4 regions of the Pectobacterium araliae genome follow, and region 3 is predicted to be linked to each of the others. Evidence: predicted binding sites of a transcription regulator. Region 3 holds the regulator's gene; each other region holds the start of a gene.
What was found. Region 3 encodes CRP, which controls carbon source genes, mostly activating them, when cyclic AMP is high. Its sites were predicted from a motif close to ATGTGANNNNNNTCACAT; they were not measured.
Positions count from the first base shown of each region.

Region 1: aaeR (HTH-type transcriptional activator AaeR) is a predicted target of CRP. The motif match lies at 1,702-1,719, and genes of this name have one in related genera.
Region 2: AACH44_RS01105 (GntP family permease) is a predicted target of CRP. The motif match lies at 4,128-4,145, and genes of this name have one in related genera.
Region 4: fadL (long-chain fatty acid transporter FadL) is a predicted target of CRP. The motif match lies at 4,113-4,130, and genes of this name have one in related genera.

Region 1 is NZ_AP028908.1:4,155,821-4,163,636, reverse strand. Features, by position in the region: gene AACH44_RS18900 (hypothetical protein) at 1-541, opposite strand, end outside; gene aaeR (HTH-type transcriptional activator AaeR) at 728-1,684, opposite strand; gene aaeX (p-hydroxybenzoic acid efflux pump operon protein AaeX) at 2,073-2,276, shown strand; gene aaeA (p-hydroxybenzoic acid efflux pump subunit AaeA) at 2,284-3,249, shown strand; gene aaeB (p-hydroxybenzoic acid efflux pump subunit AaeB) at 3,261-5,249, shown strand; gene AACH44_RS18875 (NAD-dependent succinate-semialdehyde dehydrogenase) at 5,388-6,842, shown strand; gene yjgA (ribosome biogenesis factor YjgA) at 6,940-7,491, opposite strand; gene pmbA (metalloprotease PmbA) at 7,787-7,816, shown strand, end outside.
Region 2 is NZ_AP028908.1:241,956-249,771, reverse strand. Features, by position in the region: gene AACH44_RS01120 (GNAT family N-acetyltransferase) at 1-411, opposite strand, end outside; gene asd (aspartate-semialdehyde dehydrogenase) at 503-1,606, opposite strand; gene AACH44_RS01110 (YhgN family NAAT transporter) at 1,897-2,490, shown strand; gene AACH44_RS01105 (GntP family permease) at 2,706-4,082, opposite strand; gene AACH44_RS01100 (gluconokinase) at 4,241-4,753, shown strand; gene gntR (gluconate operon transcriptional repressor GntR) at 4,763-5,758, opposite strand; gene AACH44_RS01090 (pirin family protein) at 5,923-6,618, opposite strand; gene AACH44_RS01085 (winged helix-turn-helix transcriptional regulator) at 6,968-7,339, opposite strand; gene AACH44_RS01080 (NAD(P)H-dependent oxidoreductase) at 7,423-7,816, shown strand, end outside.
Region 3 is NZ_AP028908.1:357,346-365,161, forward strand. Features, by position in the region: gene AACH44_RS01570 (aminodeoxychorismate synthase component II) at 1-36, shown strand, start outside; gene argD (bifunctional acetylornithine/succinyldiaminopimelate transaminase) at 157-1,383, shown strand; gene crp (cAMP-activated global transcriptional regulator CRP) at 1,506-2,138, opposite strand; gene AACH44_RS01585 (OsmC family protein) at 2,513-2,920, shown strand; gene AACH44_RS01590 (phosphoribulokinase) at 3,034-3,903, opposite strand; gene AACH44_RS01595 (YheU family protein) at 3,987-4,223, opposite strand; gene AACH44_RS01600 (hydrolase) at 4,220-5,257, opposite strand; gene AACH44_RS01605 (LysE family translocator) at 5,364-5,966, shown strand; gene AACH44_RS01610 (ABC transporter ATP-binding protein) at 6,033-7,816, opposite strand, start outside.
Region 4 is NZ_AP028908.1:2,983,028-2,990,843, forward strand. Features, by position in the region: gene AACH44_RS13530 (M20 family metallopeptidase) at 1-751, opposite strand, end outside; gene AACH44_RS13535 (MetQ/NlpA family ABC transporter substrate-binding protein) at 849-1,703, opposite strand; gene AACH44_RS13540 (methionine ABC transporter permease) at 1,758-2,420, opposite strand; gene AACH44_RS13545 (methionine ABC transporter ATP-binding protein) at 2,410-3,435, opposite strand; gene AACH44_RS13550 (YfcZ/YiiS family protein) at 3,701-3,997, opposite strand; gene fadL (long-chain fatty acid transporter FadL) at 4,380-5,681, shown strand; gene mqo (malate dehydrogenase (quinone)) at 5,836-7,419, opposite strand; gene ltrA (group II intron reverse transcriptase/maturase) at 7,804-7,816, opposite strand, start outside.

The DNA.
Region 1 (7,816 bases), 870 kb from region 3:
GCTCATCGCTTATGTTTAACGTATCTTTTATGTTAGGATTGTCAAAAATTATTAATGATTTAAGATGTTTGGCAACAATGTTAATGTTAAAATCATCATCTAATAAGCAATTGGATAATTGAAGTTGTTGTGTTGTTGATAATTTAGATGGGTCAATCCCGAGTGTTTCTGCTGCTGCTCTTAATTGAATAGCTAAACTACCGACAGAAGTTCTATTCGATATGGTGTTTCCGCTATTATTGAAATAATCTCTAATCTGATAGTATTGTAAAACCCCATATGCTTTAAATCTTTCCGGTGTTCCCGCTACTTCAGAGACAGCAACTCCAGCCAATAGTAACACTGGTATTTTTTCACGATGAGCATGGCTAATTATCTTATCCTTATTATACTGAAGATATGCGGCTTTATATGCCCACAACCTAGGATTACCAGTGACATATCTTTCATCATCAGGAAATAAATACCATAATCCAGCATCAATAAAATTCCATTTTGGGAATGTTGATGTTGAGTTTATATCGCAAAACATATTTTTCATTCAACTATCCTTGTTTATGTGTACAGGGAATATTTATTATGCCACGAAGTGATCGAAAAACAATCTTGATATACCCGTAGTCATTAAGGTTAAAGCCTGCCTGTCGGCGTGGGTCAGCCTACGCTGAAGCTGGAAAGCCTGACCGTCGGCGGCACTGCGTAATTCGTTCTGTACCCTGAGTTCCCTTCAGAACCGCGCTTTATTCGCGCGGTTTTTTTCCTCGCTATAATTCTGCCGATAGCCCTGATATGTCAGGGCGACGTTTTTGAAGTATTCCGTCATGTAGTTAATACAGACCTGTACTTTCAGCGGTAGGTTGTCTTTGCGGGTGTAGAGCGCGTAGACCGGACGCGGATCGGAGTGGTAGCGGTTGAACAAAATCTCGATTTCGCCGCGATTGATTTCGTCCACAATCCACATAAGCGGAATGTACGCGATGCCCGCTCCGGCCTTGAGCCAGCGCACCAGCGTTTGCGGGTCGTTAGTGACAAAACGCCCTTGTGGCGTGACGCGGGTCGAAATACCTTCTGGCGCGATCAGCTCAAATTCGCTGTCGGGTCTTACGCTGTATTCCAACCAGGAAAAATTCACCATATCGGCTGGTTTATCCGGTATGCCGTGCTGCGCCAGATAGCTTTTCGCGGCACAGATTACCATCGGCATCGAGCCTAAGCGTTTCGAAAACAGACTAGAATCCTGTAGTGGACCGACGCGGATAACGATATCCAGTCCGTCGGCAATCAGGTCGGGAGCGGGAATTCCGGTGACCAAATTGACGGATAGACCGGGGTATTCCTTTAGCATCGCGGCAGTCATGGTGGACAACACATTCTGCGCCATGGTAGACGAGCTACCAATGCGCAACGTGCCGGTTGGCGTGTTGTTGAAGGCGTAAAGCTGTTCATGAACTTCATGCGCTTCATGCAGCATGCGGCGGCAGCCGTGATAGTAAATTTTCCCCGCTTCCGTCAAACCAATGCTGCGCGTACTGCGGTTAAGTAGTTTAATCTGTAGTTCATCTTCAAGCTTGGTGACAGTCTGGCTGACGGCGGATACGCTCATCTGCAACTGGCGAGCGGCGGCGGTAAAAGAACCAAATTCCACCACGCGGGCAAACACTGACATACTCTTTAGTCTTTCCATTATTCACTCTGGCTTAAAAGTGATTTAGATCACACTATGTAGATAAGGTGATAATTAGCATCCATAATATAGCCTATCCGGTGGTGCCGGGTGGAACATTGTCCGCCATCGTTCAAGTGACAGCGTTGCTTGACGGTGAAAGCGGGCAGGCATAGTCCTTACGGGCGTCCATGATTTCCTATCGTTAGTCAGTCTCTGATTACATCGCTATTCACTAGTTTAACGCTATTTCATCCGTTGGCTGTTCGCCTTTGGGACTCGGCATTGTTGTCGTATTTCGTATTGGCAACGAGCGCTGTCTGCGTTGAATGGCGGCACCACTCAATTGATTTAACGCTCGGTAGCACACCTGCTCGCTACCGCGACCTACGAGAAAAAGGAAAAGAGGATGAGTTCACTCCCGGTTATGGTGCTGTTCGGGCTGTCATTTCCCCCCGTATTTTTTGTCTTGCTGGTATCGCTGACCCTGTTTTTTGTCGTGAATCGCCTACTGCAACCGACGGGGATCTATGACTTCGTCTGGCACCCTGCGCTGTTTAACAGCGCGCTGTTCTGCTGTCTGTTTTATTTACTGTTCCGTTACGGTCTGTGAGGTGTCTGTGAAAGCGTTCTTTTTACCCTTGTTTAGACAACAGGCCGTGCTGATCAAAAAAATGAGCCGTGTGGTCATCACGCTGGTGATTGTGCTGTGTGCGATTGTGGCCATTTTTCGTGTCTGGGCGTTTTATACCGAATCGCCCTGGACGCGTGATGCCAAATTTACCGCGGATGTCGTGGCGATTGCGCCAGACGTCAGCGGATTGCTGACCGATGTTCGCGTCACGGACAATCAACTGGTAAATAAAGGTGATGTGCTGTTTGTCATCGATCAGCCGCGTTACCACCAGGCCGTGGCGCAGGCGGAAGCCGATGTTGCTTACTATCAGGCGCTGGTGACGGAAAAACGCCGGGAGTCAGGGCGTCGGGCACGGCTGGGCGTTAGCGCGATGTCGCAGGAAAATATCGATCAGTCCAGTAATGCGTTAGAAACCGCCACGCACCAGCTTGCTAAAGCACAAGCGGTATTATCGCTGGCGAAGCTGGAGCTGGAGCGCACCGTGGTACGCGCCCCTGCCGATGGCTGGGTCACTAACCTTCATGTGCAAAGCGGTGAGTTTATCGAACGCGGTAATACGGCGGTGGCGCTGGTGAAAAAGGATTCGTTTTACCTGCTGGCGTACATGGAAGAGACCAAACTTGAAGGTGTTCGCCGTGGTTATCGTGCGGAAATCACCCCGTTGGGTAGCGAAAAGATATTCTACGGCACGGTGGATAGCGTGGCGGCTGGGGTCAATAACAGCAGCAACAGTGCGAACACGAAAGGCCTGGCTAACGTGGATTCCAATCTGGAGTGGGTGCGTTTGGCGCAGCGTGTGCCGGTAAAAATCCGTCTCGATCGACAAATGGGCGATCTCTATCCGGCTGGCACGACGGCGACCGTGGTGATTACCGGCGAGCAGGTCAACAACGACAAAAAACCGTCGCCGCTCATTCGTCTGCTTTATCGCCTGCGTGAGTTTGGCTAAGTGAGGCGATGATGAAAACCCCGTCGTTGACAGTATCCAGATTCTATGCGACACCGAAGTTTGCGCGTTTTCGCTTCGCTTTCAAGCTGAGCTTCGCGATTGTGCTATCCCTGTTTCTGGGTTTCCACCTCCAGTTGGAAACCCCGCGCTGGTCGGTGCTGACGGCGGCAATTGTTGCCGCCGGTCCAGCCTTTGCCGCAGGTGGTGAACCGTTTTCCGGTGCAATTCGCCATCGTGGTATTCTTCGCATCATCGGCACGTTTATCGGCTGTATCGGTGCACTTATTATCATTATCGCCACCGTTCGTGCGCCCGTCGTGATGTTGATGCTGTGCTGTATTTGGGCAGGCCTCTGCACCTGGGTTTCCTCGCTGGTTAAAGTCGAAAACGCCTATATCTTCGGGCTGGCAGGTTATACCGCGCTGATTATTATTGTATCAACACAGGGAACGCCGCTGCTGACGCCGCAGTTTGCCGTGGAGCGCTGTAGCGAGATTGTGCTGGGCATCGTCTGTGCCATTCTGGCAGATTTACTGTTTTCGCCACGCTCGATCAAGCAGGATGTTGACCGCAGCATCGGTGAACTGCTGGTGGATCAGTATCGGCTACTGCAACTCAGCATGAGCGGGGCGGAGAAAGAAGCGATAGATACGGCATGGCATGCGTTGGTGCGTAAAACGACCGCGCTAAACGGCATGCGCAGTAGCCTGATGCTGGAGTCTTCACGCTGGCAGAACAGCAATCGCCGCTTAACATCGCTGCATACGCAATCACTCACGATGATCACACAGGCGTGTGAAACCTACCTGATGTTGCAGGATGTCCCGACCCCGGTAAAAAGCAGCCTGAAACTGGTGTTGGATCAGCCCGTTGAGTCATCCCACGCTGTGCATTGTCGTGTGAAAGCATTACGCCATCTGATTGCGGCGGATAGCCGCGATGTGCCGCCTACGTTGGTCAGTTGGGTTGGAGCGGCAACGCGCTATCTGCTGCTGGCGAAGGGCGTGCGGACCAACGGGCGTATCACGGCGATTGAAGCTGATGTGCTGAACAGCGATGTTGAAATTAAAGCGCCTTCAGCTGAAACCCACCATGCCATGATTAACGGCTTACGTACTGGCGTGGCGACGGCGCTGGGCTGCCTGTTCTGGCTGAGCACTGGCTGGACTTCCGGCAGTGTGTGTATGGTGATGATTGCGGTGGTGACATCGCTTGCCATGCGTTTGCCGAATCCACAGATGATGGCGAAGGATTTTCTGTTTGGGACGATCTACGCGCTGCCGCTGGGAGCGCTGATGTTCATGTTTATTATGCCGTCAACGCAGCAAAGTATGCTGCTGCTGTGCCTGAGTCTGGGGGCGATGGCTTTCTTCCTTGGGATTGAGGTACAAAAACGTCGGCTGGGTTCGCTGGGCGCATTAGCCAGCACGATCAATATTCTGGTACTGGATAACCCGATGACGTTCCACATCAGTCAGTTTCTGGACAGCGCGATTGGCCAGATCATCGGCTGTTTTCTGGCGCTGATGGTGATCCTGCTGATCCGGGATAACACCAAGGCACATACGGGGAGAACGCTGTTGAACCGCTTTGTGTATGGTGCCGTCTCGGCGCTGACGACCAATACCGCGCGGCGAAAAGAAAATCACCTGCCAGCGCTGTATCAACAGCTGTTCCTGCTGCTGAGCCGTTTCCCTGACGACATTGCCAAGTATCGCCTTGCGCTGTGGCTGATCATCATGCACCAACGTTTGAGAACGTTGGATATTCCGCAAAACGCGGCGCTGTCTGCTTTTCATCGTCAGATTCGTGCAACCGCGGAGCAGGTAATTTCAGCCCGACGTGATACCACGCGCAGCCGCTATTTCACGCAGCTGTTGGATGAGCTTGAACGTTATCAACAGATGCTGACAGAACAGCAACTTCCTCCGAGCGTGACGGCGCCTGTCGGGCGACTAACCGGGATTCTGCGTGATTATCAGCATGCGCTGAGCAACTAGCCTTAGTGGGCGAGACGGTGCGATAACACTAACGATTAATCCGAGAGTGCCGCAGGCGGTGCCCATCCCTTCTATACTGAATTATCCATAGCTTCCCTCATAACGTCATGGAATATGACCTTTTCAGGAGGTAACACGATGTCAGGACAAAATTTGCAGAATCATGAACTGTTTAAAATCGGCTACTTTGCTGCGGGAAAATGGCAGCAGGGCGGAGCCACCTTCGAGGTTGTGAATCCGGCGACGGGTGAGTCGATTGCCAGCGTGGCGAAAGCGGGAAAGAAAGAGACGCAGGCGGCGATTGACGCCGCCTATGCCGCCTTTCCTGGCTGGAAGCGTAAAACCGCGAAGGAACGGTCTGAAATTCTGTATCGCTGGTACGAACTGATTCTGGAAAATAAACGCTATCTGGCGGAGCTGATGACCGCCGAGCAGGGCAAGCCAGTGCAGGAAGCTGAAGGCGAAGTGGTTTACGCGGCGAATTTTATTCAGTGGTTTGCTGAGCAGGGAAAACGGGCTAACGGTGAGATTATTCCGCCTGCGAAACTCGGATCGAAGATTTACGCCACGCGTGAACCCGTTGGCGTCGTTGTTGCTATTACACCGTGGAATTTCCCGCTGGCGATGCTGACGCGTAAGCTGGGGCCGGCGCTAGCTGCGGGATGTACTGGCGTCATCAAACCCGCGAACAACACGCCGCTGTCTGCGTTTGCGCTGTTGGCGCTGGCACAGCAGGCGGGTGTGCCGGATGGCGTGCTCAACGGTGTGGCGGGTGACACGCAGGCGATTAGCGATACGGTCATGGCGAGCGATAAAGTGCGCAAAATTTCCTTCACGGGTTCGACAGAAGTAGGGAAAACGCTGGTGCGCAACGCCGCAGATACCATGAAGAAAGTGTCGATGGAGCTGGGCGGCAACGCGCCTTATATCGTGTTTGATGACGCGGATATCCAGGCCGCAGTGAAAGGTGCGATAACTAACCGCTTCCGCAATGCGGGTCAGGTTTGTGTCAGTGCCAACCGGTTTTATATTCAAGATGGCGTCTACGATGAGTTTGTCTCTCTGCTCGCGGAAGAAGTGAAGAAGCTGAAGGTCGGCAACGGGATGGATGACGGTGTCGTACTCGGTCCGCTGATTGACGATGCTGCCGTTGAGAAGGTGGAAAAGCACGTCAATGACGCGGTGGAAAAGGGAGGCAAGGCGCTTGTTGGTGGTAAACGGCACAAGCTGGGCCACAGCTTCTTTGAGCCGACAGTGATTGTTGATGCCAACGAAGCGATGCTGCTGGCGCAGGAAGAAACCTTTGGTCCGGTTGCTCCCTGTTTCCGTTTCAAAACGGAAGAAGAGGTGATTCATCGCGCCAACAATACGCCGTTTGGTCTGGCGGCGTACTTCTACAGCCAGAATTTGCAGCGTGTGTTCCGCGTAGCAGAAGCGTTGGAGAGCGGCATGATTGGCATTAACGAATGCGCGGTTTCAACTGAATTAGCCCCCTTCGGCGGCGTGAAAGAGTCAGGATTAGGCCGCGAAGGCTCTGTTTTGGGGCTGGATGAGTTTCTGGAAGTGAAAACCTGGCATCTGGGCGGGTTGTAATCTGGGATGCTGTCGCGATCGGAATGGATCGTGAGCTCAACGAGCTACCGATAATACATGGGATGAGTGAGACATACTTCTCATCCCATGATCGCCGTTAGTTTGTGGTCTCAGCCAGTTCGCGCAGATACTGGAAGATCTGGCGGGCGGATTTCGGCGGTTTATTCGTCGCTTTCTCTTTCTGCGCATTACGCACCAGAGAACGCAACTGCTGACGGTCAGCATGGGGATACAGCGCCAGAATATCGGGGACCACATCGTCACCCTCTTCAATCAGACGGTCGCGCAGCTGTTCCAGCTTGTGGAACAACGCCACCTGCTGATTATGACGGTTGTTCAGCTTATCCAGTGCGGTTTGGATTGGCTCTGGATCGCGGGCGCGCAGCATTTTACCAATCAGCTGTAGCTGACGGCGGCGGCCTTCTTTCTTGATCCGCTGCGCCAGTTCTACTGCCGCACGCAGATCGTCGTCCAACGGGATCTTCTCCAGGGCGTTTTTGCCCAGATCAACCAGTTCCGCACCAAGATCTTTCAGTGCTTCGGCATCGCGCTTTATTTCGCTTTTGCTGACCCAGATAATTTCATCATCTTCATCGTCTTCTTGGTTATCTGGGGCATCGTTCAGCCAGTCTTCGTACTTTTGCTTCATGGTTGGCTCCTAAAAAGTGTCCAGGAGCAATTCGTAACGCTACGCGTAGCGGCTCCGGGATGGTGAACAACGTGCCCACCAGAAAAAAGAGGCTGATACTAACAGGTTTGGGCTTTGTGCGAAATTGTCCGTAGATCCTGTTAGACTAGAAAGCATTATGCTACACCTTTTTATGCTCTATATACTTCACGTTGCCTGTGTGTTGGCTGCGCGCAGTATATAGAGTATACGCCCCTTTTGTGCTCGTTGCGGGGATGATGATGGTGAGCTTTCTTCCACTCATTATGGCAGAACAATGACGATAACTACTCAGGTTGCAGAGCAG
Region 2 (7,816 bases), 120 kb from region 3:
AGAATATCCTGCTTTTTCATAGAGCCATGGTGCAGTTGATGTCAGTAACATAATACGCCGCAGCCGCTTAAGCACTGGGTGGTCAAGGCAGCATTCCATTAACCAGCTTCCCAATTTTTGCTGCTGATATTCTTCCAGTACATAAACATCACAGAGATAACCGAAAGTCGCAAAATCCGTCACTACACGTGCTAACCCAATCTGCTTACTTTCAGTGAATAACCCGAAATTAAGGCTGTTAGCAAGGGATTCCTGAACGGTATCAATATCAATGCCCGTTGCCCAGCTTGAACGCGTTAAATAGCAATGTATGGCATCAATATCCAGTAGATCGTTATTCGTTGTTACAACGAATTTCTGATTTCTCCAAGTCAATACCTGCGGTATTTTCTCTTCACTGTCGGTATTCATTCATTTCTGTTTCCGATATAACGTGAGTATAAAACCAGCGCAACATCAACCGATGTTGCGCCAGAAAAGCAGGAGAACTATAGCAAGATAATTACAGCAGGATGCGCAGCATACGGCGCAGCGGTTCAGCGGCTCCCCACAGCAGCTGATCGCCGACCGTGAAGGCGGACAGGTATTCCGGCCCCATGTTCAGCTTACGCAGACGACCTACCGGCGTAGAGAGCGTGCCCGTTACCGCAGCAGGGGTCAGTTCACGCATGGTAATATCGCGATCGTTCGGCACCACTTTCACCCAGTCGTTATGGGTGGCAAGCAGTTGTTCGATTTCCGGCAGCGCCACATCTTTCTTCAGTTTGATGGTGAACGCCTGGCTGTGGCAGCGCAGTGCACCGACGCGTACGCAGAGACCGTCAACCGGAATTACGCTGCTGGTGCTAAGAATCTTGTTGGTCTCCGCCTGACCTTTCCACTCTTCACGGCTCTGGCCGTTATCCAGCTGTTTGTCGATCCACGGAATCAGACTACCCGCCAACGGCACGCCGAAGTTATCCGTCGGCAGCGAACCGCTACGGGTCAGCGCGGTCACTTTACGTTCGATATCCAGAATCGCAGAAGCTGGGTCCTGTAACTCTTTCGCCACTTCGCCGTACAGTGCGCCCATCTGAGCCAGCAGTTCACGCATGTGACGCGCACCGCCGCCAGACGCCGCCTGATACGTCGCAGCAGAAACCCACTCAACCAGATTGTTAGCAAACAAACCGCCCAATGACATCAGCATCAGGCTGACGGTACAGTTACCACCAGCAAAGGTTTTAATGCCTTTATCCAGACCCTGTTGAATCACCCCGTGGTTCACCGGATCCAGAATAATAATCGCGTCGTCTTTCATACGCAGTGAGGATGCGGCGTCGATCCAGTAACCCTGCCAGCCACTTTCTCGCAGCTTTGGGTAAACTTCATTGGTATAATCGCCGCCCTGACAGGTAATGATGATGTCCAGCGCGCGCAGGGCTTCGATATTATAAGCATCCTGCAACACGCCTTGATGACCGCCCAGTGCGGGTGCCGGTTCGCCGTGCTGAGACGTTGAAAAGAATACCGGGTGAATCACATCAAAGTCGCGTTCTTCCACCATGCGCTGCATGAGAACCGAGCCGACCATACCGCGCCAGCCAATAAAACCAACATTTTTCATGGTAACTGTCCTGCTTTGGGGGTAACAAAAAGAATTCTGGCTAACGTCGATAGCGCTTGGTTATTGCTGACTCAGTGATCTGCCGCAGAAGTTGCGCGTGTCGTGTCGTAAACCCGTAAATAATTGTGTCATTCAGCCTTACAAAATGTACATCAAGTCGCAAGTGAATTTATTCGATAGTACGGCATTTTTCAGCAGTCATTCTAATATCATCAACCTGACTCACGATAAAGATCGCGACCAATACATCATATCGCTGCCACCGTCAGGTAACTGGAGCAACAACCAACATGACAGAAATGATCTCCGCAACGGTGCTACTGTTGCTCATTATGGATCCACTCGGCAACTTGCCTATTTTCATGTCCGTACTCAAGCACCTCGATCCTAAACGTCGACGTGTGGTGCTGATCCGCGAAATGTTGATTGCGCTTGGGCTGATGCTGATTTTCCTGTTCGCGGGTGAACACATTCTGGCGTTCCTGAACCTGCGTACCGAAACCGTATCCATTTCTGGTGGTATCGTGCTGTTCCTTATCGCGATTCGGATGATTTTCCCCTCGCAGGAAGGCAACAGCAGCGGTCTGCCAGCCGGAGAAGAACCGTTTCTGGTGCCAATGGCGATTCCGCTGGTCGCGGGGCCGTCGATTCTCGCGGCGCTAATGCTGCTTTCCCACCAGTATCCCGATCAGTTACCCCACCTGACGCTGGCACTGTTTATCGCCTGGATGATCTCTTTCATCATCCTGCTGATGTCAGATGTGTTCTTGCGTTTGCTGGGTGAGAAAGGCGTGAGTGCGCTGGAGAAATTGATGGGGTTAATTCTGGTGATGCTATCGACGCAGATGTTCCTCGACGGCGTGCGGGCTTATATGAAGTTATAGAAATAGCGCTTCGCCATCATGCAGATAACGAAGCTCTACTCTAATCATTACAAAACGATTCTCAGAATGAAAACGGTGATAATGGAATAGAAGAGTAAAGCGTTTGCGCCAGGGATGGCGCAATCCGAGCGTACAGGGATGTATTTACAGCGTCTTTACGATCTATCCATTATCACCGCGCGTCAGGCTTGCTTAACGCCCTCCGCGCAGGAACGTTAGAGGAGAATACTCCCCACCAGCGCTATCAGGAACGCGATGGTGCCGAGCAACGTTTCCATCACCGTCCAGGTTTTCAGGGTCGTTTTCTCATCCATTTCGAGGAAACGGCCAACCAGCCAGAAGCCTGAATCGTTCACATGCGACAACACGGTTGCACCACCCGCAATCGCCACCACGATAAAGCAAATATCGAATTGGCTAAGGCCAGGCGCCGCGGCCACCGCAGGTGCCATCAGCGCCGCTGTGGTCGTCAGTGCCACCGTCGCAGAACCCTGTGCCACACGCAGTGCAGCAGATACCACAAACGCCGCTACAATCACTGGCATGCCAGTATCCGCCAGCGCGCCCGACAGCGCGTCACCAATACCACTGGAACGCAGCACACCACCGAACATCCCGCCCGCACCCGTTACCAGAATAATCGAACATACCGGACCCAGTGCGCCTTCACAGATTTTCTCAAGGTGTTTACGGCTATGCTGGCCGCTAAACATAATCATGGCGAACAGGACGGTAATCAGTAGCGCAATCGGCGTTTTCCCCAACATACGCAGGAACTGCACCAAGCTGCTATCGCCACTGATCACGCCCATTACCGTCAGGGTATTCAATCCGGTATCGAGGAAAATCAGGATCAGCGGCAGCAGCAGTACCCACATCACCACGCTGAACGGGGGCGGCGTATGGTTCTCATCTGCCTTTACTTCGGTCAAGAATGTTGACGGCAACGGCAAATGGAATTTTTTACCTGCCCACAGGCCGAACAGATAAGCGCCAAAATACCAAGTGGGGAAAGCAATCACGGCACCCACCAGTACCAGCAGGCCAATGTTGGCACCCAGCAGTTCACTGGCAGCAACCGGACCGGGATGCGGTGGCAGCAAGGCGTGCATAACGGCAAACGCGCCCGCAACAGGGAACGCATAAGTCAGTATTGAACCGCCAAAACGTTTTGCTACGCTGAAAATAATCGGCAGCATCACGATTAATCCGGCGTCGAAAAAGATCGGGAAGCCGAACAGCAGAGAGGCAAGCCCCAGCGCGAAAGGCGCACGTTTCTCACCAAATTTATTGATGAGCGTATCCGCCAGCACATTTGCGCCACCGGTCACTTCCAGCAGGCGACCAATCATTGCCCCCAGACCAACCAACAGGGCAACGGATGCCAGCGTACTACCAAAACCGCTGAGCAGAGTAGGAACGAGTTTCTCAAAAGGGGTGTTCGTTGCCAGTGCCGTGATCAGGCTCACCAGCGTTAGCGCCAGAAAAGCGTGGATGCGGAAGCGCATAATCAGCACCAGTAACAGTGCGACCGCACCTGCGGCGATGGTTAATAGCACACTGGCGCTATAGGCGGATGTTATTTCTGTCATCGTTAATCATCTCTCTTAGACACCGGGCCAAAATTGGCTGATTGTTTGTGAGGCGTATCACATCATCATTTGATACCGGTAACATGATACGGGTAACATGTTAAAATCAGGAACTATCAAACACCATTTAATTTACATTTTGAGATAGAGATCAAATTATGTCAGGTCGAAGCATTATTCTGATGGGCGTATCAGGCAGTGGAAAATCCTCAGTTGGCGCTGAACTTGGCCGCGCCATTCAGGCAAAATTTATCGACGGTGACGATCTACACCCACGTGCCAACATCCAGAAAATGGCCAGCGGCACGCCGTTGAATGACGACGACCGTGCGCCGTGGTTAGAACGACTGAGCGATGTCGCCTACAGTCTGGCGCACAAAAACGAGACGGGCATCATCGTCTGTTCCGCGCTGAAAAAGCGTTACCGTGACCGCCTGCGCGAAGGGAACGAAAAGATGGTGTTTATCTATTTGAAAGGCAGTTTTGAACTGGTTCTGGAACGTCACAAGGCCAGAGCAGGCCATTTCATGCCGACAGATCTACTGAAAAGCCAGTTCGATGCGCTGGAAGAACCGGGCAGCGATGAGCCAGATGTACTGAAGGTCGATATTGACGGCACCCGAGAGGAAGTCGTGCAGCGCTGCGTTGAAGCACTTCGTGCGGCAGGCTAACACCGCCGCTTAGAGGCTTTCACCGTCCAGCACAGTAAAGCCGACATCGACCATTTCCTGCTCTACTGGCTCGCCCCGCAGACGAGCCAGCAGTTGCTCAGTGCCGACGCGCCCCATGTGCTCACGCGGCGTCAGCACGCTAGCCAGCTTCGGCACCATCGCCTGCCCAATGTCATGCCCGTGGAAACCGGCGACGCCGACATCTTCCGGCACGCGCAACCCCTGCCGCTGGCATTCAAACATCGCGCCGACGGCTAAATCGTCATTGGTGCAAAATACGCTATCGACCTGCGGATATTCCGCCTGCGTCTGCCGCAGTAGCTCACCACCAAGCGAATAGGAAGAAGCTCGTTCGCTCATCACACAATAGCTTTTGAGATCGCTTTCCCACATCGCTTGCTCGTAGCCTCGGCAGCGCATAAGGGTACGCTCATCCTGCCGCGCGCCGAGATAGACGATGTGACGATGCCCCAGCGCCACCATGCGCAGCGTCATCTGGCGCGCAGCTTCAACGTTATCAAACCCGACCGCCATATCCAGACAAGGGGAGACAGAATCCATCAGCTCGACTACCGGAATGCCCGCAACGTCCAGCATCTGACGCGTGCGCGGCGTGTGGGTACGTTCGGCGAGAATCAACCCGTCAATGTGATACGACAGCAGTGAAGTCAGACGCTGTTCTTCTCTGTCAGGATGATAGCCATAGTGCGCCAGCATGGTCTGGTAACCGTGCGCTTCCGCTGTGTGTTCAATCCCACGCAATACCTCAGCGAAAACCTGATTGGTTAATGACGGCAGCAGCACGCCAATCGCCCGGCTGGTCGAGCTGGCGAGCATATTCGGCGCGAGATTGGGGATATAGCCCAGCTCATCCAACGCAATCGCGATCTTTTCCTGCAACGCGGCGGACACCTGATCAGGATTACGTAAATAGCGACTTACCGTCATTTTGGTAATCCCAACGCGGTTGGCAACATCCTGGAGAACGGGTCTTTTCTTCTTCATCATCGCTAAAAATGCCAGAAAAACAGTAATCTAAGTCTAGCAAAAAAAGCATAAAGAAAGTAAAGACAAAGGCGTTGAATCTGAAGGATAACGCGGGGATGTGAAGAGAATAAAAAGCCCGCGTCCTTTCTTACGTGGGCTTCTCTATGATTTCTTAGTCGTCGTTATACCGGCGGCAAATCAAACAGCAGAATTTCGCTGTCTGCACTGGCGTGTACAGAAATAGCCGCTTCATCCCAGACCGCAAATGCATCGCCGTTTTCCGCTTTCTGGCCGTTAATCTCAACACTGCCGCGCACCACTTGAACCCAAACGCGACGGTCAGCCTGAATCTGATACACCGATTGTTCCTGTGCTTTCAGCGCCCAACGCCACAGCGTCATATCCTGAAAGACCTTCAGCGAGCCTTCACGCGCATCCGGGGACAGCACCAACTGACGCCCTTGCTGCACATCAAAGCGCCTCTGCTCGTAACGCGGCGTCAGTCCAGTTTTTTCCGGGATAATCCAGATTTGATACAGGTGCAGCGGTTCATCCTTGCTGGCATTGTATTCCGAGTGACGAATGCCCGTGCCCGCACTCATAATCTGGAATTCGCCCGCGGGCACTTGTTCTTTATTTCCCATGCTGTCCTGATGTTCAACCGCACCAGACAACACATAGGTCAGAATTTCCATATCTTTATGCGGATGTGTGCCGAAACCCTGACCGCCTTCGATAACGTCTTCGTTAATCACGCGCAGTGCTGAGAATCCCATGAAATCAGGATCGTAATAATCGGCAAATGAAAATGTATGCCAGCTGTCGAGCCAGCCGTGATTGGCATGCCCGCGATCTTGCGCTTGACGTAGATAGATCATGTTCTTTCCTCCTGCGTTTCTGATAAGGAAAGTGTAACGGGCGACGGTAAATAAGATAGCGCAAAAAACTCACCGCGCTGTTCGAAAAATCAGAACGGAAAACCCACGACGAAATGTTGTACAGGCGTCCAACTTTACTCGGGATAATTTACACGGGCACGGTATCAGCAAATGATTAACTCTCGCTGTCACCAGAGACCAATAAATGCTACCAGCGGAAATAGAGATATATGTTTTCTTTATCAAACGAAAACGAATCTATTTTCCCGTGCTAATTTTTATGTCGTAAATTAGCTCCATGTTTCTGGCAGTCTCAATATGAGCTCGTATTGGTTTTACACCTTCGTAATTAAATCCTACTGTTTTCTTGATCGTATTTGATCCTAGCAGTGTCAAGTTCAGGGAAGTTAATTTCGGCCCAGTGGTCGAGCGCAGCAAGTGTGTCGACAAGTGAACCGGCAACTTTGGTAAGGCTATATTCCACACAGGCAGGTTTTATACCGTAAACGTTCCTGTTAACTAAGCCATGCCGCTCAAGCTGCCGTAGAGTCTGAGTTAGAACCTTTTGTGAAATACCTTCAATTTTCCTCATCAGTTCTCCGTTGCGCATCGGATGCGCTGCTAATGCGGGGAGAATAAGCATCACCCATTTTCCCGAAATCAGGGCCAGAGCATCACGTGCAGAGCACTTATCTGAGTAAACATTTCCTGGATATGCCATATATGGTTACCTAAAGGTGCGTAATTGCATCCTGAATTTAAAGAAAACATTATGGCAGTGAACCATATTCACGGAGAATTATCATGAATGTTCTGATTATCACTGCCCATCCCGAATCTCACTCATTTAACACTCACTTGGCCTCAATAGCGGCTGGAATATTTGAAAAACAAGGCTCTATTGTTGAGTCAATCAATTTATATAGTGAAAATTTTGATCCATGCGAGGGGAAGAACTTTTACCCTGATCGCCAAGGATTCGAGAAGTTTGACACGCTTCGTGAACAGCGGCATCACTGGAACATGCAGAAGTTGCCAGAAGACGTCGCCAGGCATATTGAGCTATTAAAACGTTCCGACCTTTTACTGCTTCATTTTCCTTTCTGGTGGTTTGGTATGCCAGCAATCCTGAAAGGGTGGATGGATCGGATATTTGTCTATGGTGGAATTTATGACAGTCAGCATCGACATGAAAATG
Region 3 (7,816 bases):
GGACATCAGCTTTTGGATAATTTCCTTAAAATTTAATCGTGTAGAAAGTTATTCTCTTCATCGGCTGATTTAATATTGCCTGTTATTGATTTTCTATGCATATTTATTGACTATATTTTCATTTCTGACGTAATGGACAGCAGAGTGAGGCAGCAAATGGCAGTAGAGCAGAAAGCAGTGACACGGGATACCCACGATAAGGTTATTTTGCCGGTTTATGCACCCGCGAAGTTTGTACCCGTGAAAGGTAAGGGGAGCCGTGTCTGGGATCAGGACGGCCGAGAATATATCGATTTCTCCGGTGGTATCGCGGTCACGGCGCTCGGTCACTGCCATCCTGCGCTGGTTAATGCGTTACAGCAGCAGGGCGAAAAACTGTGGCATACCAGCAATATTTTCACCAATGAACCTGCGCTACGCCTCGCCAGCAAACTGATCGATGCCACTTTTGCCGATCGCGTGTTCTTTGTTAACTCTGGTGCAGAGGCTAACGAAGCCGCCTTTAAGCTGGCGCGTTACTATGCGGTTAAACGCCATAGTCCGTATAAAACCAAGATCATCGCCTTCTACAATGCGTTCCATGGCCGGACGCTGTTCACCGTTTCAGTTGGCGGACAGCCTAAGTATGCCGATGGCTTCGGGCCTAAGCCTGCCGATATCGTGCACGTTCCGTTCAACGATCTCGCTGCCGTTAAAGCAGTGATGGACGATCACACCTGCGCGGTTGTACTCGAACCCATTCAGGGGGAAGGCGGAATTACCCCCGCTACGCCTGAATTTTTGCAGGGTGTTCGTGACTTGTGCGATCAACATAAAGCGCTGCTGGTGTTTGATGAAGTGCAGAGTGGGATGGGACGTACTGGTAAATTATTTAGCTATATGCACTATGGTATTACGCCGGACATCCTGACGACGGCTAAAGCGTTGGGCGGTGGTTTCCCGATTAGCGCGATGCTGACGACGGAAGAGATCGCTTCAGCGATGACGGTTGGGGTGCATGGAACCACCTATGGCGGCAACCCGCTGGCTTGTGCTGTGGCGGAAGCCGCGCTGGATATCATCAACACGCCAGAAGTGCTATCGGGCGTAGCGGATCGTCACGATCGTTTTGTCAGTGAACTGGAGAAAATCAATCAGCAGTACGGCGTATTTGATCAGGTTCGCGGGATGGGGCTGCTGTTGGGGGCAGAGCTGAAACCGCAGTGGCATGGCCGCGCGGGCGAGTTCCTGGCGGCGGCAACGGCTCAAGGGCTGATGGTGCTGATGGCGGGGCCGAACGTCATCCGCTTTGTACCGTCTTTGATCATTGATGAAGACGATATTGCGCAGGGGATGGAGAAGTTCGCCAACGCTGTCGCGCAGGTCGTTAACGCAGCAAACTGAGTTACGCGCTTAAAAGAGTAGCGATAAAAAACGTAGGGTGGCGGCCACGGATGGCACGCCATAAAAAAAGCGTGAGGCCGAGGCTTCACGCTTTTTTGTTGGTAGGGTACAGCGACAGGGGTTTAGCGAGTGCCGTAAACGACAATCGTTTTACCGTGCGCAGAGATCAGGTTCTGGTCTTCTAACATTTTCAGAATGCGACCCACGGTTTCACGCGAGCAGCCAACGATTTGCCCAATTTCCTGACGGGTAATTTTAATTTGCATGCCATCTGGATGCGTCATGGCATCAGGTTGTTTTGCCAGGTTGAGTAATGTTTGGGCGATACGTCCGGTCACATCAAGGAAGGCGAGGTTGCCGACTTTCTCAGAGGTAACCTGAAGTCTGCTTGCCATTTGCGCAGACAGACGCATGAGGATATCCGGGTTAACCTGAATAAGCTGGCGGAATTTTTTATAGGAAATTTCAGCCACTTCACAGGCGGTTTTTGCCCGAACCCAGGCACTGCGTTCCTGACCTTCTTCAAACAGGCCGAGCTCACCAATAAAATCGCCCTGATTAAGGTAGGAAAGAATCATCTCCTTGCCTTCTTCATCTTTGATTAGCACTGCAACAGAGCCTTTCACGATGTAGTAAAGCGTTTCTGCTTTTTCACCTTGGTGAATCAGCGTGCTCTTCGATGGATACTTGTGGATATGACAATGGGAAAGGAACCATTCGAGAGTTGGGTCTGTCTGCGGTTTGCCGAGAACCATTCGCTATCATCCTCTGTTGTAATTCACTGCGCAAATTACAGGGGTCAGAGTTCCCTGTACGGCGTGTTTAACTGCTAAAAAAATAAAATTCAGTCTAGGCAGAATGACGTCAGGGAATATACTGGAACCACTGTACCCTTGATTTTGCGGTTACTGCCTTGCTGCACCGTAAACGTGGTTGGGTATGTCTGGCTACGTCATCATCTTCTTCGTTTCTGGCTTTGTCCAGAAAAGGTCTATTCTATTTTCGTTTTAACACAGCTTTAAGGATGTGTCTTGTGTTGTCTCGCTTCAGCATGACAAAGCTCTGATTAACGCTGGTTTTTGTACAGTAACGGTATAAATTTTCAAAAAATTTTTAGTGGAGAGGCATTATGCAGGCTCGGGTAAAATGGGTTGAAGGCTTAACGTTTTTGGGCGAATCCGCATCAGGGCATCAGGTATTGATGGACGGCAATTCCGGCGATAAAGCGCCGAGCCCGATGGAAATGGTGTTGATGTCCGTAGGGGGATGCAGTGCGATTGATGTGGTGTCGATTCTGCAAAAAGGTCGCAACGACGTGGCGGATTGTGAGGTGAAATTAACCTCAGAACGACGCTCTGAAGCGCCGCGCTTATTTACCCATATCAATCTGCATTTTATCGTGACGGGAAAAGGGTTGACCGATAAAGCCGTCGAACGAGCCGTTGCCCTGTCAGCGGAAAAATACTGCTCTGTGGCATTGATGCTGGGCAAAGCCGTTGAGGTGACGCACAGTCACGAAATTAGAGTGCTGGCCTAATCCTTTTCTCTGGGCACTAATTCTGGTCACTTAAGCCTGTTATAAGGGGAAACACAGGGGGAGGTTCCCATGGGGAGGCCTCACCCCTGTGGTCGGCCCGCGTATCTCGGTGCTTATTCGATGGCTTTCCCTTCTATCAGCCGCTGCACCAGCGGCGCCATGATGAGTTCCATTGCCAGCCCCATCTTCCCGCCAGGAACGACTAACGTGTTGATGTGGGAGATAAACGAACCCTGTAGCATGGCGAGCAGATAGGGATAATCAATATTATCCAACCCTTGAAAATGAATGACGACGAAGCTTTCGTCCAGTGAAGGGATAGACTTAGCGGCAAACGGGTTAGAGGTATCCACGGTAGGCACGCGCTGGAAGTTGATGTGTGTGCGAGAGAACTGTGGCGTGATATAGGTGATGTAGTCTTCCATCGAGCGGACGACGGAATCCATCACCGCTTCACGCGAGTGACCGCGCTCATTGACGTCACGAATCAGCTTTTGAATCCACTCCAGGTTGACGATCGGCACAACGCCGACGAGCAAGTCGACATGCTGCGCCACATTGTTTTGTTCGGTGAACACACCACCATGTAGCCCTTCGTAGAACAGAATATCAGTGGGTTCCGGCATGGGTTCCCACGGTGTGAATGTCCCAGGAACCTGATTGTAGGGAATCGCTTCATCATAGGTGTGAAGATATTTACGCGTCTGGCCGCGACCATGTAAGCCATATTCGATAAACGCTTGTTCCAGCAGGCTGAAATCATTCGCTTCCGGGCCGAAATAGCTGATATGGCGCCCCAAATCACGCGCTTTGCGGATCGCCATGTCCATTTCCGGGCGGGTATAGCGGTGAAAGCTGTCGCCTTCTAACTGGGCTGCTCGTAGATCAAACTGCTGGAAAATCTTACGAAAGGCCAGACTGGTTGTCGTGGTTCCCGCTCCGCTGGAACCGGTAACCGCAATAATCGGATGCTGATGTGACATAAGGCGCGTGACTCCTCAAAAAAGACGTCATTAGTTATCATTGTTAGCATGTTTGGCGCGTTCTTTCACGCCTTTCGCCATGCTCAATAAGGGGCATGCCCTCCCGCATTGAGATGGTTGCGCGGCATAATATTGAGAGTTTCATGCAACTCAGACCACACCAAAACCACCTCGCCGGATTGAAGCTGACGGCGTATATCTTCTACTTTCTGCGCCAGCGACCGCTCCTGTTCGCCGTAATCGGTGCCTTCGCGCAGCACGAAAGATTCGATGATGTTATCCAGCGTTTCTGGATCGAGCTGTTGCCAGGGAATAATCACGCTAGGGTTCCTGAGTTAACGGGTTTCTGAGTAAAAGTGGTGCCTGAAGAAGAATCGGCGGCGCGGTCCAAAAAAGGGCTAAGCCAATGGGGAATGCGCTGTTCCAGCCACATTTCCGGTTTCAGCAACGTTCCTCCGACGAAGCCGACATGCCCACCGTGTTCCGTTAGCTGATACTCAATAGTAGACGGTAACTGCGCTATATCGGGAATGACCTCTGGCGTCATGAAAGGATCGTCCTTCGCGTGGATGATCAGCAGCGGTTTGCGTATTTGAGGCAACAGCGGCAGGGCGCTACAGCGTCGATAGTAGTCAGCGGCATCACGAAAGCCGTGGATACGCGAAGTAATGACGTCATCAAATTCTCGCAACTGGCGGATTCGCTTCAATTGCGGCAACTGAATCGGCAATGTGTCTGGGTAGGCTGCCAGCTTGCGACTGGCGTTTTGTTTCAACAGGTGCAACAGGTAGTGCTGGTAGACGCGGGAGAAGCCTTGTTCCATCCGGCGGCTACAGGGTTCGAGCATCAAAGGGGCGGAAACAATGACCGCAGCGGACAGGGAACAGGCTTCGCCCTGTTGGCCGAGTAAGTAAGCCAACATATTGCCGCCGAGAGAAACGCCGATAGCGGCGGTAGGCGCATTGCCCAGCGTCTCTTGCATCCAGTGTAGAAAATAGCAAGCATCGCTGGTTTCGCCGGAATGATAAATACGTTTCATTCGGTTAGGTTTGCCGCTGCACCCGCGAAAATGCATGATGACGGCCAGCCAACCGCGCTGTTTACAGGCATGTAGCAGGCCATGGGCGTAAGGGCTATGGAAACTACCTTCCAGCCCGTGGAACAGCACCACGCGCGGTTTGTGCCGCGCCAGTTCAGGGGCTTCGCTCCATGCCAGATCGACGAAATCACCATCAGGTAATTCGAGCGCTTGCCAGACTGGCGAGAATTGCGCGTGACGGCGAATCAGGCGCGGTAATAGCGTTTGCAGATGCGGGTTATGTGCGCCGCTCAGCGGACGGAAATGGTCATACATAAAGGATATGAAAATCTTGTTGTCGGCTCTTGTACGATCAATATCACACTGTTAGCTTCAATGCTGCCAGTTGGTACGACATTTGGGTCAGGAGCGCCCACAAATAATGGAACTAAGTTTATTTCTTTCGATGTTGGGGTTTTTGTGGGTGGCGGCCATTACGCCGGGGCCGAATAATATGCTGTTGACAACCTCGGGCGCGAATTTTGGCTTTATGCGTTCGCTGTGGCTGATGGTTGGCATCATGCTGGGGATGCAGAGCATTTTGCTGCTGGTCGCATTCGGTGTCGGTGGGTTGATTCTGATTTATCCTTCGCTGCACTTTATTTTGAAAGTCCTCGGTAGTGCCTATCTGCTGTGGTTGGCGTGGAAAATCGCCACGGCGGCTTACGAACAGTTGGAAACGACTGTTGCTCCCCCTCAGCCGATCCGACTTTATCAGGGGTGGTTGCTGCAATTCCTGAACCCGAAGGCGTGGCTCATGGCGTTGGGCGCGGTTGCCAGCTTTAGCCTGGCGGGTGAAGGTTATAACCAGTCTGTAATCGCCATAAGCGTCGGGATTGTGCTGGTGAATCTGGTTTCCGGCGTCATCTGGCTCGGGTTCGGCACGATGATTGGGCGACTGCTGCGCAGTAAGAAAGCGTGGATTATCTTCAATGTGTCAATGGGGCTGCTGACCGCCGCCTGCGTGCTGTTGATTTGGCATTAATGCTGATCTGGCTCAGATGAAGTAACGAGCGGTTTTCCGCTCGTTACTCCTTTCAGGACACAAATCTTAAAGCGAATCGCTCTGCATCATCTGCTCTAGCTGTTCCTGTGCGTCCAACCAGGACATTTCCGTTTCTTCCAGCTCGATTTTGACTTTGGTTTGTTGTTGCAAGCAGTCAGTCAGTTCGGCCTTGCGGCTGATGTCATAGATGGCGCTGTCCGCCAGTCGTGCTTCCAGCGCCGCCAGCGTTTCCCCCAACTTTTCCATCTGCTGCTCAAGATTGGTTATCTGTTTGCGCAGCGGCTGTGTTTGCGTTCTCAATTCGGCTTCGCGGCGTTTCTGATCTTTTCTGCCCTGCGCACTGTTGGCGGTATTCTCTTTTGGCGTTTCGTCGGCCGCATTTTCCTGACGTTGTAGGCCGACCAGCCACTGTTGGTAGTCTTCCAAATCACCGTCAAAGGGTTCTACTTTCTGGTCGTGTACCAGATAGAGGTCGTCGGTGGTAGAGCGGATCAGGTGTCGATCGTGCGAGACGACAACCAGCGCGCCTTCAAAATCGATTAATGCTTCGGTCAATGCCTGACGCATATCCAGATCGAGGTGGTTGGTTGGTTCGTCGAGCAGCAGGAGGTTCGGGCGCTGCCAGACGATCAGCGCCAGCACCAGACGGGCTTTTTCGCCGCCGGAGAAACGCTCGGTGATCTCCGTGACTTTGTCGCCCTGAAAACCGAAGCCGCCGAGATAGTCGCGAAGCTGCTGTTCCGTTTCCCGTTCTGCCAGACGCACCAGATGCTGCAATGGCGATTCGTCCGCACGTAGAAACTCTAACTGGTGTTGGGCGAAATAGCCGAGTTTCACGCCTTTTGCCAGCCCGATTTCCCCTTTCAGTGGGGCAAGTGTGCCAGCAAGCAGCTTGATCAGCGTGGATTTCCCCGCGCCGTTATGGCCGAGGAGCCCAATGCGGGAACCTGGCACTAAATTAAGTTTGATCGATTCGAGAATCAGTTTGTCGTTGTAACCTGCGCTGACCTTTTCCATCTTCATTAATGGATTGGGCAACGATTCCGGAGCGCGAAAACTGAAGCGGAACGGGTTATCAACATGCGCTGGTGCAATCATCTCCATGCGTTCCAGCATTTTTATTCGGCTTTGCGCCTGCTTGGCTTTGGTCGCCTGCGCGCGGAAGCGGTCAATGTAGTGTTGCAGGTGCGCGACACGCTCCTGCTGGTGCTCATAGAGCGATTGCTGCTGTGCGAGGCGAGTGGCGCGCTGGCGTTCAAACGAGGAATAGTTACCCGTGTACTCGTTGAGCGATTGCTGTTCGATGTGCAGAATTTTGGTCACCACCGGATCGAGGAAATCGCGATCGTGCGAGATTAGAACCAGCGTACCAGCGTAGTTTTTCAACCACTTTTCCAGCCAGATAACGGCATCCAGATCGAGGTGGTTGGTCGGTTCATCCAGCAACAGCAGATCTGAACGACAGATCAGTGCCTGCGCCAGGTTCAGGCGCATCCGCCAGCCGCCGGAAAAGGCGCTGACGGGCTGTTGTAACTGTGGCTGAGAAAACCCTAGCCCGTTGAGCAAGCTTGAGGCTCTGGCCTGAATCGTCCAGGCTTGAATCGCATCCAGCTTGCCGTGCAGTGTGGCAATCGCGTTACCGTCGTTCTCTTCATTGGCGGCCTGTAACGCGGCTTCCAACTGGCGATATTCACGATCGCCGTCAATTACATAGTCCAGCGCGGGTTTGTCCAATGCCGGGGTTTCCTGATTAACCCAAGCCAGTGACCAGTTCTGCGGGAATGTTGCGCTACCACCGTCGGCGCTGATTTCACCTTTCAGTAATGACA
Region 4 (7,816 bases), 2.0 Mb from region 3:
TTGAGGCGCGAATATAAAACCGCGCAGCAGCATACTCAGGGATAATATTTGGCGCTTCTCCCCCATGGGTGATAATGCCATGAATGCGTGTATCGCCCGGCAACTGCTGCCGCAACGCGTTGATGCCGGTAAAAAGTTGAATAACCGCATCCAGCGCGTTAATCCCCTCTTCCGGTGACGCCGAGGCATGCGCCGCTCGGCCGGTAAAATGGAAATCCAGCGGATCGACCGCCAGGCTGGCGGAAGTCAGTTGTGTTTTACCCGAGCCGTGAATCATCAACGCGGCATCAATGCCATCAAACACGCCCGCATCAGCAAAACTGCCTTTGGCGCTGCCGTTAGCGCCGCCCTCCTCTGCTGGTGTACCAAATACCCAAACCTCGCCACCGGTCTGATCCACAACGTGCGACAACGCAATGGCCGCCGCCACGCTGCTGGTGCCAATCAGGTTATGGCCGCAGGCGTGCCCTAGCCCCGGCAACGCATCATACTCGGCCAGATAGCCAATCCGTGGCCCGCTGTTTGCTTGCCCTTTGTGCGCCACGAAGCCCGTTTCATGCCCAGCGATATCCCGCGTCACGGTAAAGCCAGCGTCACGCAGCAGATCGGTCAGGGTTTCAGCGGCAAAATACTCCTGATTGCCCAGCTCCGGCCGGGCATGAATCTGGTGGCTGACCTGTAGATATCGCGGCGTAACCTGCTCAAAATGGGACCGGATGATGCCCCGATGATGGGGGGTTAATTCACTCATTTTGCGCCTCCTGGCGTCATCGTTACGATAGCGACACGGTTTAAACAATGTGGTTTAAACACAACGTGGTCTAAACAAAGGGATTTAAGAATAGGCTCTACTGCTTCCTCAAATCGTCTTCCAGCTGTTTGAGCTTGTCCTGCAAATCCTGGGCTGGCAGATCCACCACAACCGCGACGCCTTTCGTATCCTCTTTCACTGCGGCGATCACTTCAGGTTGGTGATACAACGCCACAATCCGCTGGTAGACCGGATTGTCTTTGTCTTTTTCGCGGGCGGCAAACACGTTCACGTAAGGCAGCGCTGAGGGTGCCGTAGGGTCGTCCTGAAACAAGATCTTATCGGCGGGTAAACCAGCATCGACCGCCACGCCCTGATTGACCACCGAGGCGGCCACATCTGCCAGCACACGCGGCGTCTGCTGTGCGACTACCGGCAGAATTTTCAGTTTGCGCGGGTTCTCGATAATATCGTCAGGCGTCGCGTGCAATCCCGCACCGTCTTTTAACTTCAGCAAACCAGAGGATTGCAACACGTTGAGCGCTCGCCCCTGATTGGAGGGATCGTTTGGCAAGGCAATCTGCGCACCCTGCGGGATATCCGCCAGAGCACGGTATTTCTCCGAATACAGCGCCATAGGCACAATTTGTGTCGCACCGATCGGCACAATCGTCAGTTGATTGTTCACGTTGAACTGGCTTAGAAAAGCCAGATGTTGAAACGCATTAAGATCGACATCACCGCTGGCCAACGCTTTATTCGGCAACGCATAGTCCGAAAAACTGATGAGTTTGATGTTGATATTTTCCGCTTTCGCTTTTTTCGCCAGCACCTTCCAGTACGCGTCTTCGCTTCCGGCCACGCCGATTGTCACGTCCACTGGTTTTTGTGCTGCACCCGCCTGCAAGGAGAGCGTTAAAAGCGCCCCCAATACCATCTTTTGCCATTTCATTGATCGCTCCTTAAATGAATACCATTTTGAATACTGCCCACCTAACGCACCGCGCTAGCGCCGCATGATGCGACGAGAGAAGTAATTGCCCGCATGCTGTGCCAGTTGAACCAACACAATCAGAATGACTACCGTGACCACCATGACGGAGGTGTTAAACCGGTTGTAGCCGTAGGTCATTGCCAGATTCCCCAACCCGCCACCGCCAACCATGCCAGCAACAGCAGAGAAGTCGACCAGCGCCACGGTGATAAATGTCAGTCCCATAATTAGCGGACCCAGCGCTTCGCGAATCAGCACACCAGTAATGATTTGCAAAGGCGTGGCACCCAAGGCGCGTGCCGCTTCAATCATGCCGGGATCGACCGACATCAGGTTATTTTCTACCACCCTCGCAATCGCGCAGGCGGCAACCAGGATCATCGGAAAAATGGCGGCGGCAATACCGATAGTGGTGCCCACCACCATGCGCGTCATCGGACTGACCGCCACCAGAAAGATAATGAAAGGAACGGGACGCACGATGTTAATGACCAGATTCAACAGCACAAACAGCACGCGGCTTTCAAACAGGCCACCGGCACGGCTTAGAAACAGCAGCAAACCCAGGCTAATGCCCAGCACGCTGGCGAACAACAGCGTCACCAGTACCATCGCCAACGTTTCGCCTGTGGCAACCAGCAGCGTTTGCCAGAATGTCGTCCAATCAACCTTCATGGCTTACCTCCCTGATTTCTACCGTTTGCGCCAGCGTTTCCAGTGCGGCAGCAATGCTGTCCGGCGGGCCAATAAATTCCACAATCAGGCTGCCGAACAGTGCGCCCTGTAACTCACTGATGTTGCCGTAGATAATGTTGTAATCGATAAGCGGGTGCAGACGAGCCGTCTGTGACAGCAGCGGTACGCTGGTTGAACCATCATGAAAAATGAGCTGGTATAACGCGCCGGAATGGCGTGCTTGCAGCGTCTGTAATAGTCGGGAAGGAAGCCGATCGTTAAAAATAGAGCGTACGAAGTTGCGCGTGGTTTTATGCTCAGGGCGAGTGAAGATATCAACCACGCGGCCCTGTTCGATGACGCGACCTTGTTCCATGACCGCAACCCGATGGCAAATGCGGCGGATCACGTTCATCTCATGCGTAATCAACAAGATCGTGATGTTATATTGCCGATTGATACTCTCCAGCAGTTGAAGAATATCCTCTGTCGTTTCAGGATCCAGTGCCGAGGTCGCCTCGTCACAAATCAGGATATCCGGTGAACTGACCAGCGCTCTGGCAATGCCAACGCGCTGCTTTTGCCCTCCAGAAAGCTGTTCGGGATAGTGATCCTTCTTATCCTCCAGGCCGACAAAGCGCAGCACTTCGTCAACACGTCGCTGTATCTGTTGGCGATCCATTCGTGCCAAACGCAGCGGCCAGGCGACATTTCCCGCCACCGTTCGCGACTGAAATAAATTGAATGTTTGAAAGACCATGCCAATACGCCGCCGGAGTTGGCGCAGCGCCTCAGCAGAAAGCGCAGTAATATCCTGCTGGTTAACCGTCACTTTTCCTTCCGTTGGCTGCTCCAGTAAATTAACCAGACGCAACAACGTGCTTTTCCCCGCCCCGCTGAACCCGATGATGCCGAATATCTCCCCTTTATCGATATCCAGCGTGACATCTTTCACCGCATAAAGCGTTTTACCTTGTGTCGTAAACGACTTACTCACGTGCTCAAAACTGATCAAGACAGGACTCTACTTGATGTAAAAAATAATACTGAAATTAAATAGAATCACAGAGTTATCTACCAGAAATAAAAAATACTATCCAATTGCGATTGTTAGCTAAAGACGTGGCAGAAAAAGAAAGGAAGAACAAATTCCGGTGCAATACGTTATTGTTTTAAACAACGTAAATGCAGCATGAAAGAGGGGAAAATATAAGCCGTGGGGAGAAGAAAAAAGAGTCTGGCAGGCAATACGATTACGTCATGCCCGCCAGAAAGAATCCTTAACGCAGGCCGAGCTGGAAAATCATCGTTTCAGCCTGGCAGCTGAACGTAAAATCAATATCCAGCTTAACGCCGCCGTCTACGTCTTCCAGCGTGCTGTTGATTTCACAAGATTCAGACTCTACCGCTCGCGCTTTTTCCGTCAGAGCCGCTAATGTCGCTTCCGCGTCAGAACGATCGCCGAAAACTTTGCTGTAAGATGCCGTGCAATCGGTGTTATCCATAATTGTGCCAACATCGACACAGCAGCAGGCTGCGGTTTCTTCAGCGCTGCATTTGTTGATTACGTTCGTCATGATGCTTTCCTCTTAAAACGCGGGAGATATGATCCAGTTCAAATATTTCTATCTTCCTTATATTTTACTCCCTCATTCCAAAGCAGTACCAGCATTTCATGCCAGCCCGTAATTTTAGTGATATCAGTCACATTAAGGTGTTATGGGACAGTAAAGGTCGAGTAATATTTATTCACACAAATTAACCAAAACGTTAAGCATGTCTAAATTTCGCATCATTTTAGAAATATTTATAATACACAAATGCAACATTACTGTATTCCCACCTTATACTTTGGCAACTGGTCTGATTTGTCAGGCTGAGTGCGCCCCCCTACAATGCGCGTCCCTTGTTACCTCGTGTAACAACGTTAAATAACAAGTATATAAAGAGGTTTTGGTCATGAGCCAGAAAAACCTGTTCAAACATTCCACAATTGCTGTTGCGGTGGCCCTGTTTTCAGCAAATGTGTCCGCGGCTGGTTTCCAGCTAAATGAATACTCATCATCGGGTCTGGGACGCGCGTTTTCTGGTGAAGGTGCTGTAGCCGACAATGCGGCCTCCGGTAGCCGTAACCCGGCAACCATGACCATGTTTGACCGCCCGTCCTTCTCCGGTGGTGTCACCTATATCAACCCGGATATCGATGTTCAGGGAAAAAACTCCCTGACAGGACAGAATACCAGTGCAAAAAATATTGCGCCGCACGCTTGGGTACCGAACCTGCACTTCATCATGCCGCTAAATGAGCAATGGGCAATCGGTGCATCCGCTACCACCAATTATGGTTTGGCGACGGAATTCAATGATAACTATGCCGCAGGTTCTATTGGTGGACAAACCGACCTGCTGACATCAAACCTGAATCTGAGCGCAGCCTATCGCCTGAACCAACATTTCAGCTTCGGACTGGGTGTTAACGCTGTCTATGCAGATGCCAAGATTGTTCGTCGCGCGGGTGAACTGGCAAACGTACCTAGCTCTGTTGGTGGGTTGCAGGGAGCCGTTGCAGGCCCCTCTTCAGAAGTCGCGCGTTTGGAAGGCAAAGAATGGGGTTACGGCTGGAACGCTGGCATCCTGTATGAAATCGACGACAATAACCGCGTTGGCCTGACCTATCGTTCCAAAGTCGATATTGATTTTAATGGCGATTACAGCAACCAACTGTCAGCAGGACCCGGAGCCCTTAATGGCTCGACAATCCCTGGCAAGCTGACGCTGAATCTACCAGAGATGTGGGAAGCCTCTGCTTACCACCGCGTGGCACCGAAATGGGCAGTGCATTATAGCCTGACCTATACCAGTTGGAGCCACTTCCAGGAGTTGAAAGCGACGGGTAATAACGGTCAGACGTTGTTCCAGAAAGAAGAAAATTTCCGTGATGCTTACCGTATCGCACTCGGCACAACCTACTATCACGACGATAACTGGACGTTCCGTAGCGGTATCGCGTTTGATGACAGCCCCGTACCTGCTGACAAACGTTCTATATCCATCCCGGATCAGGATCGTTTCTGGTTGAGCGCAGGCACCACCTACGCATTTAATAAAGATGCGTCTGTTGATGTGGGCGTGTCTTACATGCACGGTAAACAAGTGGATATCAGCGAGCCAATCTCTGATAGAGCAGGTTCTCCAAGTTACACCTTTAGTTCCAAAGGCAAAGCCTGGCTGTACGGTGTGAACTTTAACTACGCATTCTAAATAAGAACAGACGTTCCCATTTCTACCGCATAGAACGTGATAAAGCAGGTAAGGCGACTTACCTGCTTTTTTTATTGCCTGAATTTACGCGATAACGGTACAAAAAAGGCCGCTTTCGCGGCCTTTTTTGGTGTGCTCAGATTAATACCGATTATTACTCAGGCTTAACCTCAATATAATCCAGACCCAGCGTGCTGCTGGTGTAGCTGCGGATTTTATTGGTCATTTCAATATTGCCATCCAGCTTCTGACCATACGACGGAACAATCTCTTTCAGCTTACTCTGCCATTCCGGCGTCGCCACTTTATCTTTAAACACTTTTTGCAGCAGGCTCAGCATAATCGGTGCTGCGGTTGACGCGCCCGGAGAAGCCCCCAGCAGAGCGGCAATCGAGCCATCCTGCGAACTGACGATCTCCGTACCCAGCTTCAACACGCCGCCTTTATCATCATCTTTCTTGATAACCTGAACGCGTTGGCCTGCAATCACCAGTCTCCAATCCTCTTTCTTCGCGTTCGGGAAGTATTCCTGCAATGAAGCGAAGCGATCGTCATCATCCATCATGACCTGACTGACCAGATATTTCACCAGATCGAAGTTATCCAGACCGACGTGCGTCATCGGCATGACGTTGGAGAAGGTCACGGAACCGATCAGATCCCACAGCGAACCATTTTTCAGAAATTTACTGGAAAAAGTGGCAAATGGCCCAAACAACAGCACTGGCTTGCCGTCAAAAATACGCGTATCCAAATGAGGAACGGACATCGGTGGTGCACCTACGGAGGCTTTACCGTACACTTTGGCCATGTGGCGTTTCACGATTTCCGGATTTTCTGTCACCAGGAATTCGCCGCCAACTGGAAAGCCGCCGTACAAATCGGCCTCAGGAATACCGGTTTTCTGCAACAGTTGTAGTGCCGCCCCACCCGCACCGATAAAGACGAATTTCGCCTTAATCACGCTCTCTTTTTCGCCGTTCTTCAGATCGGCGTAAGTCACGCTCCAGCTGTTGTCTGCATTACGCTTGATATCACGCACTTCTGAATTCAGGTGCAGCGCAAAGTTGGACTTGGTTTTCATCGCACCAACCAACTGACGCGTGATTTCACCGTAGTTCACGTCAGTGCCGATAGGCATGCGGGTTGCTGCAATTTTTTGAGCAGGATCGCGGCCTTCCATCACCAACGGCGCCCATGCTTTGATCGTATTTGGATCGTCAGAGAACTCCATGCCACGGTACAGCGTACTGTGCTGCATCGCATCATAGCGGTGTTTTAGGAACGCGGTGTTTTCGTCGCCCCAAACAAAGCTGATATGCGGCACACTGTTTATGAAAGAGTGCGGATTATTCAGCACGCCGTTTCTCACCTGATAGGACCAAAACTGGCGCGAGACTTCAAACGCTTCGGTAATTTCCAGCGCTTTGCTGATATTGATTGGGCCGTCGGGATTATCCGGCGTGTAATTGAGTTCCATAAAGGCCGAGTGACCCGTACCCGCGTTATTCCAGCCGTTAGAACTCTCTTCAGCCACGTTATCCATACGCTCAACCATATCGATAGACCAATCTGGCTGTAGCTCCTGTAAGTACACACCCAGCGTAGAGCTCATGATGCCCCCACCGATCAGTACCACATCCGTTGTCTTCTCTGTCGTTTTAGCATCTTCAGCCATCGCCAGTGGGGTGCTAACCACCACGCTCAGACAAAAGAACATAGCAAGTAGTTTTTTCATGCTTATATCTCTATTTTTATAAGTGCAGGTAGATAGAATCCCAGCCCTTCATTAACACACGGCTGGCGACCACCCGTAACAGCGTCATTCCTATGACCTTTTTGTTAATCACCTTGCTAACAAAAAATCAGCGTGCTGACACATTTCAGCCATGATAGACATCAGTAGTGGTTAACGACGTTGCATTATTGTTATATGGCGGCAGGAAATAAATTTTAGTAAGTAAATAAACGGTCAACAAAGTAATAACTTTTGAGAAACAAACCACAGAAGCATCATGGTAAAAGTAAGTTTAGCAGCGTTTTATAATCGAGTAGGAGGCGAGATTACTCCCGCCGTCCTCTCACACCACCGTACGTGCGGTTCCGCATACGGCGGTTCATGTTAACTCTGGAAC